2 regions of the Arthrobacter sp. SAFR-023 genome follow, and region 2 is predicted to be linked to the other one. Evidence: riboswitches for the same ligand, from Rfam matches in the RefSeq annotation. Region 2 holds a riboswitch; the other holds the start of a gene.
What was found. A riboswitch is a leader RNA that binds a small molecule or an ion and turns the genes downstream of it on or off. The one in region 2 is predicted to bind glycine.
Positions count from the first base shown of each region.

Region 1: it holds a riboswitch for glycine, as region 2 does, so the genes downstream of both, ACTHQX_RS20445 (glycine dehydrogenase (aminomethyl-transferring)) here and ACTHQX_RS10920 (glycine dehydrogenase (aminomethyl-transferring)) in region 2, are expected to answer to the same signal.

Region 1 is NZ_JBQCMF010000025.1:33,050-40,747, reverse strand. It holds partial or broken gene ACTHQX_RS20445 (glycine dehydrogenase (aminomethyl-transferring)) at 1-1,390, opposite strand, end outside; glycine riboswitch at 1,578-1,676, opposite strand; gene ACTHQX_RS20440 (TetR/AcrR family transcriptional regulator) at 1,802-2,341, opposite strand; gene ACTHQX_RS20435 (MFS transporter) at 2,409-3,971, shown strand; gene ACTHQX_RS20430 (Dps family protein) at 4,085-4,564, opposite strand; gene ACTHQX_RS20425 (nitrilase-related carbon-nitrogen hydrolase) at 4,793-5,881, shown strand; gene ACTHQX_RS20420 (agmatine deiminase family protein) at 5,878-6,903, shown strand; gene ACTHQX_RS20415 (APC family permease) at 6,916-7,698, shown strand, end outside.
Region 2 is NZ_JBQCMF010000008.1:199,082-206,779, forward strand. It holds gene ACTHQX_RS10895 (hypothetical protein) at 1-347, shown strand, start outside; gene ACTHQX_RS10900 (ammonium transporter) at 583-1,872, shown strand; gene ACTHQX_RS10905 (methylenetetrahydrofolate reductase) at 2,389-3,198, opposite strand; gene purU (formyltetrahydrofolate deformylase) at 3,230-4,186, opposite strand; gene cycA (D-serine/D-alanine/glycine transporter) at 4,186-5,685, opposite strand; glycine riboswitch at 5,831-5,928, opposite strand; glycine riboswitch at 6,133-6,233, shown strand; partial or broken gene ACTHQX_RS10920 (glycine dehydrogenase (aminomethyl-transferring)) at 6,382-7,698, shown strand, end outside.

The DNA of each region.
Region 1 (7,698 bases), on a different contig from region 2:
AACGCTCGACGGCGGCGTCCAGGGCGAAACTGCCCGTGGACCCCACTGACGTGGCACCAAAGACAGCAAGAACGTCAGCCACGATGGCCGGCGTCGTGGTTTCGTCAGTGGAGATGCCGACGCTGTCGGCGTCGATGCTGCGGAGGTTGATGCCCTTCTCTTCGGCGGCGGCGATGATGCCGGCGGCCTTGCCCGGGACGGAAACCGTCACGGTGTCGAAGAAGCTGGTGTGTAGGACGTCCAGCCCGGCGGCCTTGAGCGAGGCGGCCAGGGTCTTGGCATGGCCGTGTGCGGTTTCGGCGATCGCCTTCAGGCCTTCGGGTCCGTGGTAGACGGCGTAGAAGGAGGACACGATGGCCAGCAGCGCCTGCGCAGTGCAGATGTTGGATGTGGCCTTCTCGCGGCGGATGTGCTGCTCCCGGGTCTGCAGCGCGAGGCGGTAAGCGGGAGTGCCGGCGTTGTCCTTAGAGACGCCCACGAGGCGGCCGGGAAGGGAGCGTTCCAGGCCCTTCTGCACGGCCATGTACGCGGCGTGCGGTCCGCCGTAGAACAGCGGGACGCCCAGGCGCTGGGCGGAGCCGACGGCGATGTCCGCGCCCTGCTCGCCCGGGGGCGTGATGAGCGTCAGCGCCAGCAGGTCGGCGGCCACCGTGACCAGGGCGCCGCGTTCCTTGGCGGCGGCGATGACCCCGGTGTGGTCGAAGACGCGCCCGGAGACGCCGGGCTGCTGGAGGACGACGCCGTTGATGTCGCCGTCGGGCAGTCCCTGGGACAGGTCGGCGACCTCGACCTCGAAGCCAAGCGCCTCGGCGCGGCCCTTGACGATCGCGATGGTCTGCGGCAGGGAGTCGGCATCCAGGACCGTCTTGCCGTCCTTGGCGTCCTTGTTTTTGTTGGCCCTGCGCATCAGCAGTACGGCCTCTGCCACCGCCGTCGCCTCATCCAGCAGCGACGCGTTGGCGATCGGCAGGCCGACCAGGTCCTGGACCATGGTCTGGAAGTTCAGCAGGGCCTCGAGGCGGCCCTGGGAAATCTCCGGCTGGTACGGCGTGTACGCGGTGTACCAGGCGGGGGCTTCAAGGATGTTGCGGCGGATCACCGGCGGCGTGACGGTGTCGTAGTAGCCCTGGCCGATCATCTGGACGGCGGTCTTGTTCTTGGCCGCGAGATTCCGGAGTTCGGCGAGGGTTTCGACCTCGCTCAGGGCCGGGGAGAGCTCCAGCGGGGAGTCCTGCCGGATGTCTTTCGGCACTGCCGTGTCAACCAGTGCATCGACTGTCTCGTAGCCGACGGCCTTGAGCATGGCTTCGACGTCGGCCTGTCGGCGGGCACCAATATGCCGGTCGACAAAGGAGGCGGAGGCTGAATCTACGGTCAAAAGGAACTCCATAACTAAGGGCGCGGGGTACGCCACAGTGATTCGGGTTCCTCCCCGCTCTGTATTGGACCTGAGAGTTTCCGCGTTGCTGCGCCTACGCACAGCTCCGCTTGCACCGTCGGTGAGCACAGCATGCCCTGAACCGTCCGCGTGTTGGCGGAACATTCAATGCGGGCAGCCTGCTGCTTTCCAGAGTTGCCTTGCCGCGGCGGTACATGGGCCTGAGAGATTCCTGGGGAGGTTTTGCTCCTACGGCGCCTGCTTGTACCTACTTGCAGGACTCTCCCGCCGCAGATCAAAGGCATATTCAGTTGAGCGGTGACAGCTGTCACAGAGGCTATTCTCCTACGCCGGGATCGCGTCTGCAAACTGTGGCGGCGTGGGCTGGCCCACCCCCGGCGCGCAACTACCCGCGCAGCCGGCTTACCCCCGCAGCCGGTCGAGGGCCGCAAGAAGGCTTTCGACGTCGACCGCGGTCTCCGACGGCGTCGCGGCCGGGCCGACGGACAGCATGGCGTTGAAGTACAGCCCGTCCCCCATATAGAGGACGGCCTTGGCGAGGCCAGGTCCGACGTCGCGGGCAATCTCGTCGAGCCACCGCTGCTGGATATGGGCGAACCGGCGCCGGGTCTCCTCGTGCGCCACCTCGGCGAGCCTGGTGGCGGCCACGATCGCACGGTCGAGCGGGGTGTCCGCCCAGACGGACGATTTGATGAAGTAGGCGGCAGCACCCTCGGGAGCCGCCGCCATGGCCTGGGCATCCGCCTCCGCGAACTCGTCCAGCCTGTCCAGCAGGACACTGATCAGCGCTTCCTTGTTCGGAAAGTGATACAGCAGCCCGCCCTTGGACACGCCAGCACGGGCGGCCACGGCGTCAAGTGTGGCGGCACGCTCCCCCACCTCGATCAGCAGGGATTCAAACGCATCGAGCACTGCGCCGCGGGCGACCGGTTTTCTGGGCATGGCTTCCATCATGCCCCTTCGCAGCGGGAGATCTGTAACTATACCGTCTAGACGGTATAGTTAACTTATGACCATGAACCCATCCCTGCCCCGGGAGCGCACACCTGCCGGCCAGGTCTCCAGCGGTGGCGGCGCGCGCGACTGGCTTGCCCTTGCCCTGCTGATGTTCCCTGTCCTCCTGGTGGCCGTGGACAACACCGCGCTGACGTTCGCCCTTCCCGCGGTCGCCCGCACCCTGGACCCCTCGGGCGTGCAGCTGTTGTGGATAGTGGACGCCTACGCCCTTGTCCTGGCCGGACTTCTCGTCGCCATGGGTAGCCTTGGCGACAGGATCGGGCGCCGCCGGCTGCTGCTGGTTGGCATTTCGGGATTTGCGGCGGTCTCAGCGGCATCAGCCTTCGCCCCGAGCGCCGAATGGCTCATTGCAGGCCGCGCGGCCATGGGATTCTTCGGTGCCATGCTCATGCCCTCCACACTGTCCCTGATCCGCAACATCTTCCGGGAGACCGGCAGGCGGAGGCTGGCGGTGGCCATCTGGGCTGCCGGGTTTTCCGGCGGCGCCGCGCTGGGGCCGATCTTCGGCGGCTGGCTGGTGGAGCACTTCTGGTGGGGCGCCGTCCTGCTCGTGGCCGTACCGATCATGCTGCCGCCGCTGGTCTTCGGCCGCTTCCTCATTCCTGAGTCCAAGGACCCCAGCCCGGGACGGGTGGACGGGCCCAGCATTGCACTGTCCATGCTGACCATGGTGCCGGTGGTCTACGGCATCAAGGAACTGGCCACCCACGGCCCCGGCGTGCAGTCCCTCGGAGTTCTGGCGTTTGGCCTGGGCATGTGCTTCGTCTTCGTCCGCCGGCAGCGGGCCCTCGCATCCCCGCTGCTGGACTTATCGCTGTTCAGGAACCGGGTGTTCAGCACTGCGATCACGGCCAACGTCCTGGCGCTGTTCTCCTACAACGGGTTCATCCTATTCTTGGCCCAGCACCTGCAGCTGCTTGAAGGCATGTCGCCCTCGCAATCCGGCACGGCGATGCTGCCTGCCCTTACTGCCATGGTGGTGGCGGGACTGCTGGTGGTTCCGCTGGTCCGGAAGGTTCGCCCCGGGTTCGTGGTGGCCGCGGGACTGGCGCTGAGCGCCACCGGTTACGCCCTCGTGGCGTTCGGGAATCACGACGCCGGTCCCACAGTGCTGCTGGCCGCCCTCCTTATTCTGGCGCTGGGTGTGGGATCTGCCGAGACCATCTCGAACGACCTGATTCTCGGAGCGGTGCCCGCGGACAAGTCCGGAGCGGCCGCAGCGATCTCGGAGACCGGATACGAAGTGGGCTCACTCTTGGGCACAGCCATCCTGGGATCGATCCTGACCGCGTCGTACCAGCAGCACCTTTCCCTGCCCGACTCAGTTGCCCAAACCATCCCGGCGGCGTCCGCAGACCAGGCCAGGGAAACGCTGGCCGGCGCCATGGAGCTGGTCGGGTCGCTGCCGACCCCGGTGGCCGAGGGCCTCACGGCGGCCGCCCGGGCAGCGTTTGATTCGGGTGTCCACATCACAGCGGCGATTGCGCTGGTACTGATGGCGGGAGCCTCGGTGCTCGCCGCCGTCGTACTTCGCCGCGTTCCGCGCGCGAAGTAGCCGGGACCCAGTAACCGGCGCCGCACCCACGGCAGCCGACACAGCAACGGGCAGCCCCGGAGAAATTCCTCCGGGACTGCCCCTACTCCAGCCGGCGGCGCGCGGCGCGCCGGCTACTTGGCGTCAGGGTGCGTGACGCTGGCCGACGCCTTCATGTTCTCGGCGCCTACCATCCACGCATACTGCTCGAGCTTTTCGATGAAGGTGTGCAGCAGGTCCGCGGTGGTGGGGTCTTCCTCATCCACCTCGTCATGGACCTTGCGCATGGTACCCACGGCCGCTTCGAGTGCGGCGACTATGCGGTCGATCGCATCCTTGGTGCTGATGAGCCCGTCGGGGAACTGCGGAAGGTGGGTCGCCTTCGCCACAGTGGCGCTGCGCCCGTCCGGCAGGGCATGCAGGGCGCGCATGCGCTCCGCCATGTCATCGGCAAAGGCCCGGGCGGCATCGACGATCTCGTCCAGCTGAAGGTGCAGATCCCTGAAGTTGGTTCCAACGATGTTCCAGTGCGCCTGCTTGCCCTGGATGTGCAGTTCGATCAGGTCCGCCAGAACGGCCTGCATGTTGTTGGTCAGTGTCGGTGAAGCCTTCATGAATCCTCCTCGAATAGTCCAGTGGTTTCGACGCTACCGCAGGCACTCGGGCACAGCGAGCACCGGAACCCGAATTTCACGATCAGCTTACTTACTATTTTGCGGCCCACGCCCAAGGGTCATAAACGAGCGGCATTCAATATGCCCTTGCCACACTCGCGCGGCACGTGCATACTAAATGAACGTCATTCATTTAGTGACGGTCGTCTCACTGGAGAAATCATCATCATGATCGAAATAACCTGCCTCAACGCGCCAGCTTCGCTCGCCCGGACAGAGCCGTCCGGACGTCCAGCCTTGAGGGTCGGCGTGGTGCAGCACCGCTGGCACAGCAGCGCCGCCGCACTCCACGCGGAACTCAACGACGGCATCGACCGTGCCGCCCGGCTGGGCGCCACCGTGGTGTTCCTGCCCGAGCTCACCCTCTCCCGCTACCCCGCAGACCAGGTGCCGGAGAATGACCTTGGGCGGCAGGGCGAGGACCGGCCGCGCCCTTCCGACGCCGCCGAGGACCTGCTGACCGGCCCCACCTTCCGCTTCGCCGCCGACGCCGCCCGACGGAACGGCATCACCGTGCACGCCTCGCTCTACCAGCGCGCCGGCAACCCGGACGGCCCGGATGACGGACTGGGGCTGAACACCTCCATCCTCGTGTCCTCGTCCGGCGAGCTCCTGGCCCGCACCCACAAGCTGCACATCCCGGTGACCGCCGGATACTACGAGGACAAGTTCTTCCGCCAGGGTCCGTCCGCGGAGGACGCCTACAGGGTCCACGCCCCGGCTGAACTCAGCGGCGCCCGGCTGGGCATGCCCACCTGCTGGGACGAGTGGTTCCCCGAACTGGCCCGCATGTACTCCCTCGGCGGCGCCGAACTGCTGGTGTACCCGACGGCGATCGGTTCCGAGCCGCTGTTCCCGGACTTTGACACCCAGCCCCTCTGGCAACAGGTCATCGTGGGCAACGGCATCGCCAACGGCCTGTTCATGGTGGTCCCCAACCGCTGGGGCCAGGAGGGCAGCCTGAACTTCTACGGCTCCTCCTTCATCTCCGACCCCTACGGCCGCATCCTGGTGCAGGCGCCCCGCGACGAGTCGGCCGTCCTCGTGGCCGACCTCGACCTGGACCAGCGCCAGGACTGGCTGACGCTGTTCCCGTTCCTGACCACCCGTCGCCCGGACACCTACGCCCGGCTCACCGAGCCGGTCCGCCCGGAGGAGCCGTTCGGCAGCGAGGTTTCGACGGGCTCAACCAGCGGGGTTTCGGCAAGCTCAACCAGCGAGGACGCGACCTCAACCGGCGAGCGGGTGAACGCATGAGCACGTGGTGCATGCCGGCCGAAACGGCGCGCCAGGAGCGGCTTTGGATGGCCTTCCCCACCGGCGGCTACACCCTTGGGGACACCGCCGCGGAGGCGCACGCCGCCCGCTCCGTCTGGGCCGCCGTCGCCAATGCCGCCGTCCAGTTTGAACCGGTCACCATGGTGGTGGACCCGTCCGACGTCGGAACCGCCGCCCGCTACCTGTCCCCCGCCGTCGAGGTGCTGACGGCGGAACTCAACGACGCCTGGATGCGCGACATCGGCCCGACATTCGTCCTGGACGGAAACGGCGCCCTGGGTGCGGTGGACTGGGTCTTCAACGGCTGGGGCGCCCAGGACTGGGCGAGCTGGGACAAGGACTCGCTGGTCGCCGCCGAAGTGGCCGGCCGCTCCCGCGCCCGGCACCTCGTGTCCGAACTGGTCAACGAGGGCGGCGGCATCCAGGTGGACGGCGAGGGCACGGTGCTTGTCACCGACACGGTGCAGCTGGATCCGGGCCGCAATCCCGGACTGAGCAAGGCTGACGTCGAAGCTGAACTGGCCAGGACCATCGGCGCCAAAAAGGTAATCTGGCTGCCGCGGGGGCTCACCCGTGACTCCCAGCGGTTCGGAACGCGCGGGCACGTGGACATCGTTGCCGCCATCCCGTCCCCCGGCACCCTGCTGGTCCATTCCCAGCAGAACCCCGCCCACCCGGACTACGAGGTGAGCCGCGAAATCATCAGCTTCCTGTCCTCCACCACGGATGCCGCCGGACGGGAATGGTCCATCATCGAGGTGCCGGCGCCCGTTGCCCTGACGGACCCGGAAGGCTTCGTGGACTACAGCTACATCAACCATGTGGTGGTCAACGGCGGCGTCATCGCCTGCACGTTCTCCGACCCCAACGACGAGAAGTCGCTCCGCATCCTCGCGGACGCATATCCCGGGCGCACAGTTGTGGGGATCGATGCCCGCGAACTCTTCGCCCGCGGCGGGGGCATTCACTGCATCACCCAGCAGCAGCCCGCTGCCGTCTAGAAAGGGCCAGTCATGAGCCAAACCACGCGTCAGAGCATCCCGCCCGGCGGGAAGAACGCTTCCCCGGCCGGCGAGGCAACGCACGGCATCACCGGGAAGGGCCTGAAGGGCGGGCAGCTGGGCCTCCTGGCCGTCGTCGTCCTGGGTATTTCGACCATCGCCCCGGCCTACACGCTGACCAGCGCCCTGGGCCCCACCGTGAATGAGGCAGGGCTCCAGCTGCCGGTGATCTTCCTCATCGGCTTCATCCCGATGATCCTGGTATCGCTCGCCTACCGGGAGCTGAACGCGGACTCCCCGGACAGCGGCACCACGTTCACCTGGGTCACCAAGGCGTTCGGCCCGTGGGTTGGCTGGATGGGCGGCTGGGGCCTGCTGGCCGCCAACATCATCGTGCTGTCCAACCTCGCCGGGGTGGCGGTGGACTTCTTCTACCTCTTCCTGGCACAGGTCACCGGGTCCCCCGAACTGGCGGATCTGGCCGCCAACAAGCCGCTGAACGTGCTGACGTGCTTCGTCTTCGTGGCGCTGGCCGTGTGGGTCAGCTACCGCGGCCTGCACACCACCAAGGTGGTCCAATACGGGCTGGTGGGATTCCAGCTGGTGGTTTTGGGCCTCTTCGTCGCCATGGCGTTCGCCAACTGGTCCACGTCCAGCACCGCCATCCCGTTCAGCTGGGAATGGTTCGACGTGACAAAGATCGAGACGTTCGGCCAGGTTGCCGCCGGCATCTCGCTGTCCATCTTCGTCTACTGGGGCTGGGACGTGTGCCTGACGGTCAACGAGGAAACGGCC
Region 2 (7,698 bases):
GTGCCGTCGCGGTTGCCTCCGTGGTGCCGCCGGTTTTGTGGGCGTGGTCCCGCGCGTCAGGGCTCCCCTTCGGCCCCAACCCCAATGTGCCCGAGCCTGTTGGCCTCGCCGATGTGGCCGCCTGCCTCCTCGAGCTGGGCACCCTGGCGATCGCCGTCGTCCTGCTCCGCGCCAGGCGCAGGGAAACCGGCGGGCCGGAGAGGCAGACGACGGCGTCCGCCCACCTCCGTGCGCTGGCGGTGGTGGGGGTGATCGCCATTGGATCCTTGGGCGTGGCAGGCGCCGTGCCCGGCTGGCTGGTCGATGTGGATACCTCAGGAAACAGCACCCACAGCGTCACGCATTAGGAGCGCGCTTTTCTACACAACGTGATCCAACACAGACGCGACGGCGGCGGGCCCTGACGGGGGCCCCGCCGCCGTCGTTTTAACGAGCAAAAGCGGTGACTGCCAACAGTGGTAACAAGCAATTTACATGCCCGAAACCTACCGCGGTTTCCGGAGTCCTATGTTGTGGGGACTAACGGCATTCGTCCGGGTCTCAGCAAAATGCCACCCACCGATTTTCTGAGTGGAGTTCGAAATGAACGCTGGAGATGTTGCCTGGATCCTCGCAAGTTCCGCACTGGTGTGCATGATGATTCCCGCCCTGGCCCTCTTCTATGGGGGCATGGTGGGGTCCCGCCGGATCCTGAACATGATGATGATGTGCTTCGGCGGAGCCAGCCTGGTGGCCGTGCTGTGGGCACTGTTTGGATACTCGATGGCCTTTGGCAATTCCGTGAACGGCCTGGGCCTGATAGGGGACGTCACGCAGTATGCAGGCCTCGAGCCGATGCTGAAGGATAATCCCGATGCCGCCCTGCCGGCAGCGCTGTTCACGTCCTTCCAGCTGTTCTTCGCCTGCGTCACCACCGCCCTGGTTGCCGGTGCGGCCGCCGGGCGCATGAAGTTCGGCGCCTGGATGGTGTTTGCCGGCGTCTGGGCCACGCTGGTCTACTTTCCCATCGCGCACTGGGTCTTTGCGTTCAACTCCGCGGACGGCTCGGTGACCGGTGGCTGGATCGCCAATGGCATCAAGGCCATCGACTACGCCGGCGGAACAGCAGTGCACATGAACGCCGGCGCCGCCGCCCTCGCCCTGGCCCTGGTCCTGGGCCGCAGCTCCGGCTGGCCCAAGATGGAACACTCCAAGCCGCACAGCCGGCCCCTGGTGCTGGTGGGCGCGGGCCTGCTCTGGATTGGCTGGTTCGGCTTCAACGCAGGCTCTGCGCTGTCCGCCGGGCACGCCGCGTCCGTGGTGTTCCTCAACACCGCGGTGGCCGCCGCGGCGGGGCTGCTCGCCTGGGCACTCGCTGAACGGATCAGGCACGGGGCCACCACCAGCATGGGCGCCGCCTCAGGCCTGATCGCCGCGCTTGTGGCCATCACTCCTGCCTGCGGCGCTGTCAGTCCGCTGGGCGCCGTGGCCATCGGCGCGATCGCCGGTGCTGTCTGCTCGCTGGCGATCGAATGGAAGTTCCGCCTTGGCTTCGACGACTCACTGGACGTGGTGGGCGTGCACCTCGTGGGCGGCATCATCGGCACGCTCCTCATCGGCATCTTCGCCACCAGCAGCGCGCCCAACGGCGTCAGCGGCCTGCTGTACGGCGGCGGCCTGCAGCAGCTGGGCATTCAGTCAGTCGCGACCGTTGCCGTGCTGACCTACTCCTTCGGCATGACCTGGGTGATTGCCAAGGTGGTGGACATGGCCATGGGGCTGCGCATCCACGAAGAGGACGAGCTCCGCGGCATCGACCTCGCGGCCCACGCGGAATTCGCCTACCTGACAGACGAAGACCCGGTGAACCTGGGCGCCGCACGCCCGTCCTGAACCGGATCCTCTGCAGGGACGACGGCCAGATCCTTTGTGAACGCCAACGGCCCTACGGTCTCGGGGTCGGCGGCGAGGTCGAACTGCGCGGCTTACCCGGTGTTCAGGTACAGGTACTTGGCCGGGGCAGCCGCGGGTCGGACGAGGCTGGCGACGCGATCCGGCTGCAGCTGACCGTCGGCGAGCTGCTCCTGTAGTTAACCCCGTTGATTGCTCCGTGGGTGCCCTTTTCACGCTCCAAAACGGCACCTACGGAGCAACGGATGGGAGATTTTGTCCAGATATCGCGGGTTGCGCGGCGTTTTGGGCCCAATATCTGGACAAGAACTCCACTGGTGCGCAGTCAGACGCCGAGGCAGGCGTGTTCTGTGACGCCACCGTCTAGGGTGATTGGGGTTTCAGCCCAAGATGCAAGATGTTGAGACCAGAAAAAACGCGAACGTACAGTTGTGGCTTCCCTTCCGCGGCGGGAAAGGGGCCACGAGTGTACGTTCGCGCTCTGGTTGCGGCCTTTGGTTAGGAGGCTTTGGCGCCCGCGGGGAGGTTCCAGTTCATCGCCGGCTGGGTTTCGACGTTGTTGAACGTGTAGAGGTGGATGCCCGCAAGTGCAGGTTCCATGGTGGCCAGTTCGGAAACCAGGGACCTGGATGAGTAGCTGCCCGCGTTCAGGAGCCTGCGGGCCAGGGGGCCTTTCCGGTTCAGGAACTTCAGCGACGGGCCGACCCCGATTTTGGTGGCCAGCGAGATCAGCTTGGCCCGCGGAACGGCCCCGGCCACCCCAGCCCAGATCGGGAGATCGAGGCCTTCGCGCCGCAGCATTTCCGTGTACCAGCCGATCCTGGGCGCCGAAAAGCACATCTGGGTCACCACGTTCGAGGCCAGATGCTGCTTCTCCAGCAGTGCATCGAGCATCTGCAGCTCGTTGTGTTTCGGATGGCCTTCGGGATATCCGGCGACACCGATGGCCATGGACCCGCCGGTCAGGTCGGCAATGTCCTCCATGAGCCGGCTGCTGTTGCCGTAGGGACCGGCGGGCTCCGGAGCGTCACCTCCGATCGCGAAAACCTCCGTAATCCCCGCAGCCTCGCAGTCACGGAGCATGCCGGCCAGCTGCGCCCGGCTATCGATGCTCCGGGCGGCCAGGTGTGGAATCACCTTGTAGCCCAGCTGGCCAAGCTGGACCGAGGCCCCCACGGTGGCCTTGACCCCGTGGTGCGGGAGGCAGGTTACCGTCAGCGTTGATCCGGCTGAAACGTGCGTCTGTACTTCGGCAACAATGCCGTCGGTGGGAATGATCTCCAGGCGCACCGGCAATTGGTTCGTCATGAGCAACTCCAGGTCTGGTTGGATGGGCTTGTCAGCGGAGGATGACCGTGCGGTTCCCGGACAGGATGATTCTTCCTTCGGCGTGCCAGCGAACAGCATTCGTCAGGGCCTTGCACTCCGCGTCCTTGCCCACGGACACCAGGTCCGCGGGAGTGTAGGTGTGGTCGACCTCAATCACCTGCTGCGCAATGATCGGTCCCTCATCAAGCTCTGAATTCACGTAATGGGCCGTGGCGCCGACAGTCTTCACTCCGCGCTCATGCGCCTGGTGGTACGGTTTGGCACCCTTGAAGCTGGGCAGGAAGGAGTGGTGGATGTTGATGGCCCTGCCGGCGAGCCGGGCGGTGGCCGAGTCGCTGAGAACCTGCATGTAGCGGGCCAGGACCACCAGCTCAACTTCATAGTCATCCACCAGTCCAAGCAGCTCGGCCTCCGCTTCGGCTTTGGTCTCCGGCGTCACGGGGATGTGGTGGAACGGGACCCCGTGCCAGGCTGCGAGCCCTTCCAGGTCAGGGTGGTTGGACACCACCGCCGCTATCTCCACCGGCAGCTCGCCGTTGCGGGCGCGGACCAGCAGGTCGTTGAGGCAGTGATCGTATTTGGACACCATCACCAGGATCCGTTGCTTGCGGCCGTGGCGCTCCAGACGCCAGTCCATGCTCCATTGACCTGCCAGCGGTGCGAAGCTGTCTCGGAGCTGTTCGACGGCGGGCTGTTCGACGGCGGCGGTGTCACCTGCCGTGTCACCTGTCGCGTCACTCGTCGAGGCGAAGTGGACCCTCATGAAGAAATGCCCCGCGGTCCGGTCGCCGAACTGCTTGAGGTCAACGATGTAGCACTCCTGCTTGAGCAGGAAATCCGCGACCGACTGGACTATTCCCAGCGAGTCCGGGCAATGGAAGGTGAGCACAAACTCCCCGCCGGCATCGGGAGTCTGGGCCCCGCGGGCCCGGGCCGCCGCCGTCGGCCTTTCCTCGGTCCTGATCATCACTTGACGCTTTCCTTCTCCTCGAGATGCCGGCTCCCATGCTCGCGGGCGGCGGTCTCCTCAGCCTGTAGTTCATCCTGGAAGGCCGCGTAGCGGGCCAGGTGCGCGGGCCGGCGGCGCAGAACCAGCCAGGCCGCACCGAGCAGGACGAACCAGACGGGGGTAACCAGCAGTGCGGTCAGGGTGTCGGGCTGGGTGGTCAGGGTCCACAGCACGAAGGCGAAGAACGCGAAGACCACCCACACCATGGGGATGCCGCCGGGCATCTTGAACTTGGAGGCGGTGTGCAGGTGCGGGCGACGGCGCCGGAAAGCGATGTAGCTGGCAAGGATGATCGACCAAACGAAGACGAAGCAAACGGCCGAAACGGTGGTGACCATGTCGAACGCCTTGCCGACGTCCTGGCCGGCGTACATGAGCACTACGCCGGAGAGCAGCAGCACGCAGGACAGGAACAGGGCGTTGTTGGGTACCTTGCGGCGGGACAGGCTGCCGAAGGCGGCGGGCGCGTCGCCTTCCTGCGCCAGTCCGTAGACCATGCGGGAGGTGGAGTAGATTCCGGAGTTGGCCGAGGACATCGCCGAGGTCAGCACCACGAGGTTGACCACCGTGGCGGCGGCCCCGAGTCCGGCCAGCGAGAACATCGCAATGAACGGGCTGTGGCCGGCGGCGAACTGGGTCCAGGGCGTGACGGACATCAGGATGATGAGGGCACCCACGTAGAAGAGCAGCACACGGATCGGGATGGAGTTGATGGCCTTGGGAAGGTTCCTCTCCGGGTTCTTGGCCTCTGCGGCCGTGGTGCCCACCAGTTCGATGCCCACAAAAGCGAACACAGCGATCTGGAAGCCGGCCACAAAACCCATGAATTCATTGGGGAAGAAGCCGCCATGGCTCCACAGGTTGGTGAAGCTTGCCTGTCCGGCGTCGCTCTGGAAACCACTGAAGATCATGAACATGCCCACGATGATCAGGGCGGCGATGGCGATGATTTTGATGAGGGCGAACCAGAACTCTGTTTCGCCGAATGCCTTGACTGTGGTGAGGTTCAGCAGCAGCAGGATGGCCACGGTGGCCAGGCCCGGGATCCAGAGGGGCAATCCCGGCCAGAGCTCGCGGGAGTACCCGGCGATGGCGATGACGTCCGCAATGCCTGTGATCACCCAGCAGAACCAGTAGGTCCATCCGGTGAAGAACCCCGCCCACGGCCCCAGCAGGTCGGCGGCGAAGTCGCTGAAGGACTTGTAGTTCAGGTTGCTCAGCAGGATCTCGCCCATGGCCCGCATGACGAAAAAGAGCATGAAGCCGATGATCATGTACACGAAGATCACGGACGGCCCGGCCGCGGAAATGGTCTTGCCGGAGCCCATGAACAGGCCCGTGCCAATGGCACCGCCGATGGCGATCAGCTGGATGTGCCGGTTGCTCAGCTGCCGCTCCAGGCGGGGAGCCTCACCGGCTGAGGAACCGGCTGGGGAGGCAGGGGGATGAATCGTCATAAGGAACTCCATCGTTCAAGTGGCCAATAGCCACACTGATTCGGTTCCTCCCCACTCTGTCTTGGACCTGAGAGATTCCGCGGACATGGTCTTCCGCTTGCACCGTCGGTGAGACAGGACGTGCCTGCCTGCTTTCCAGAGTTGCCTCGCCGCGGCGGTACGTGGGCCTGAGAGTTTCCTGGGGAGGGTTTGCTCCTACGGCGCCTGCTGAACGTACCGGCAGGGCTCTCCCGCCGCAGATCGTAAGCATTTTCAGTTATTTAAAAAAATTTATGTGTGCCGGCGGCGGCCGTCTTGCCGGCCCGGGCCGGTCAGTGCAGCCCCGCTGGCCACCGGATCAGTGTGGTCTCCGTCACGAAGAAATGTCAAACGGGGACCTCCGATTTGGTCTGGGCGGAATTGTCCCGTAACCTGTGAGCCGAATCACCCCACATCTTCATAGCCTTTCGAACCGTGGCGGGAGAGTCCTCCCAGTCATTCACCGGGCAGGCGCCGTAGGAGCAAATCCTCCCCAGGAATCTCTCAGGCCCCCGTACCGCCGCGGCTAGGCAACTCTGGAAAGCAGTTCGGGTAACCGGGCTCACCGACGGTGCAAGCGGAGAATCATGTCCGCGGAATCTCTCAGGTCCAATACAGAGCGGGGAGGAACCCAATCCATGCCGTGCCACACGTGGCCGGCCAGACCTGGAGTTCCTCATGACGATTCAATCTCTTCCATCAACCTTTGCCGACCGGCATATCGGCGCCCGGCGCCAGGCCGATATCGACACCATGCTCAAGACTGTCGGCTATGACACGGTCGACGGCCTCGTGGATACCGCCGTTCCGGCGTCCATCCGCCAGGAGAACCCCCTGCTGCTCACCGCCGCCCTGAGCGAAGTTGAGGTCCTGGCGGAGCTTCGCCGCCTGGCCGCCAAGAACAAGACCGGCGTGCAGATGATCGGCCAGGGCTACTACGACACTGTCACGCCGCCGGTGATCCGGCGCAACGTCCTTGAAGCCCCCGCCTGGTACACCGCGTACACGCCGTACCAGCCGGAGATCTCGCAGGGCCGGCTGGAGGCGCTGCTGAACTTCCAGACGATGGTCCAGGATTTGACCGCACTGCCGGTCGCCAACGCGTCGCTCCTGGATGAAGCGACGGCGGTGGCCGAGGCTGTGCTGCTCATGCGCCGGGCCAACAAGAACAAACAGGCCAAGGACGGCAAGACGGTCCTGGACTCCGACTGCCTCCCCCAGACCATCGCGATCGTGCTGGGCCGCGCCGAAGCCCTCGGCTTCGAAGTGGAGGTGGCGGACCTGTCCCAGGGACTGCCCGACGGCGACATCAACGGCGTCGTCCTCCAGCAGCCCGGCGTTTCGGGCCGGGTGTGGGACCAGACCGGCGTCATCGCGGCCGCCAAGGAGCGCGGCGCGCTGGTGACGGTGGCCGCTGACCTGCTGGCTCTGACCCTGATCACGCCTCCGGGCGAGCAGGGTGCGGACATCGCCGTCGGAACCGCCCAGCGCCTCGGGGTTCCGCTGTTCTTCGGCGGCCCGCATGCCGCCTACATGGCGGTGCGGGCCGGCATGGAGCGCACGCTCCCGGGCCGCATCGTCGGCGTCTCCAAGGACAACGCTGGCGCGCCCGCCTACCGGCTGGCCCTCCAGACCCGCGAGCAGCACATCCGCCGGGAGAAGGCGACGTCCAACATCTGCACCGCCCAGGCGCTGCTGGCCATCGTGTCTTCCTTCTACGCCGTTTACCACGGCCCCGACGGCCTGAAGGCAATCGCCGAGACCGTCCACAACAACGCCCGCGTCCTCGCCACCGCGCTCAAGACGGCGGGCCGTGAACTGGTCAGCGACTCCTTCTTCGACACCCTCACTGTGCGGGTGCCCGGCAAGGCCCACAAGGTCATCACCGCCGCGGAGGCCCGGGGGATCAACCTGCGCCTCATCGATGCGGACACCGTTGGCGTCTCCATTGATGAGACGACGACGGCGGAGGTGCTGTCCGCCGTGGCCGTCGCC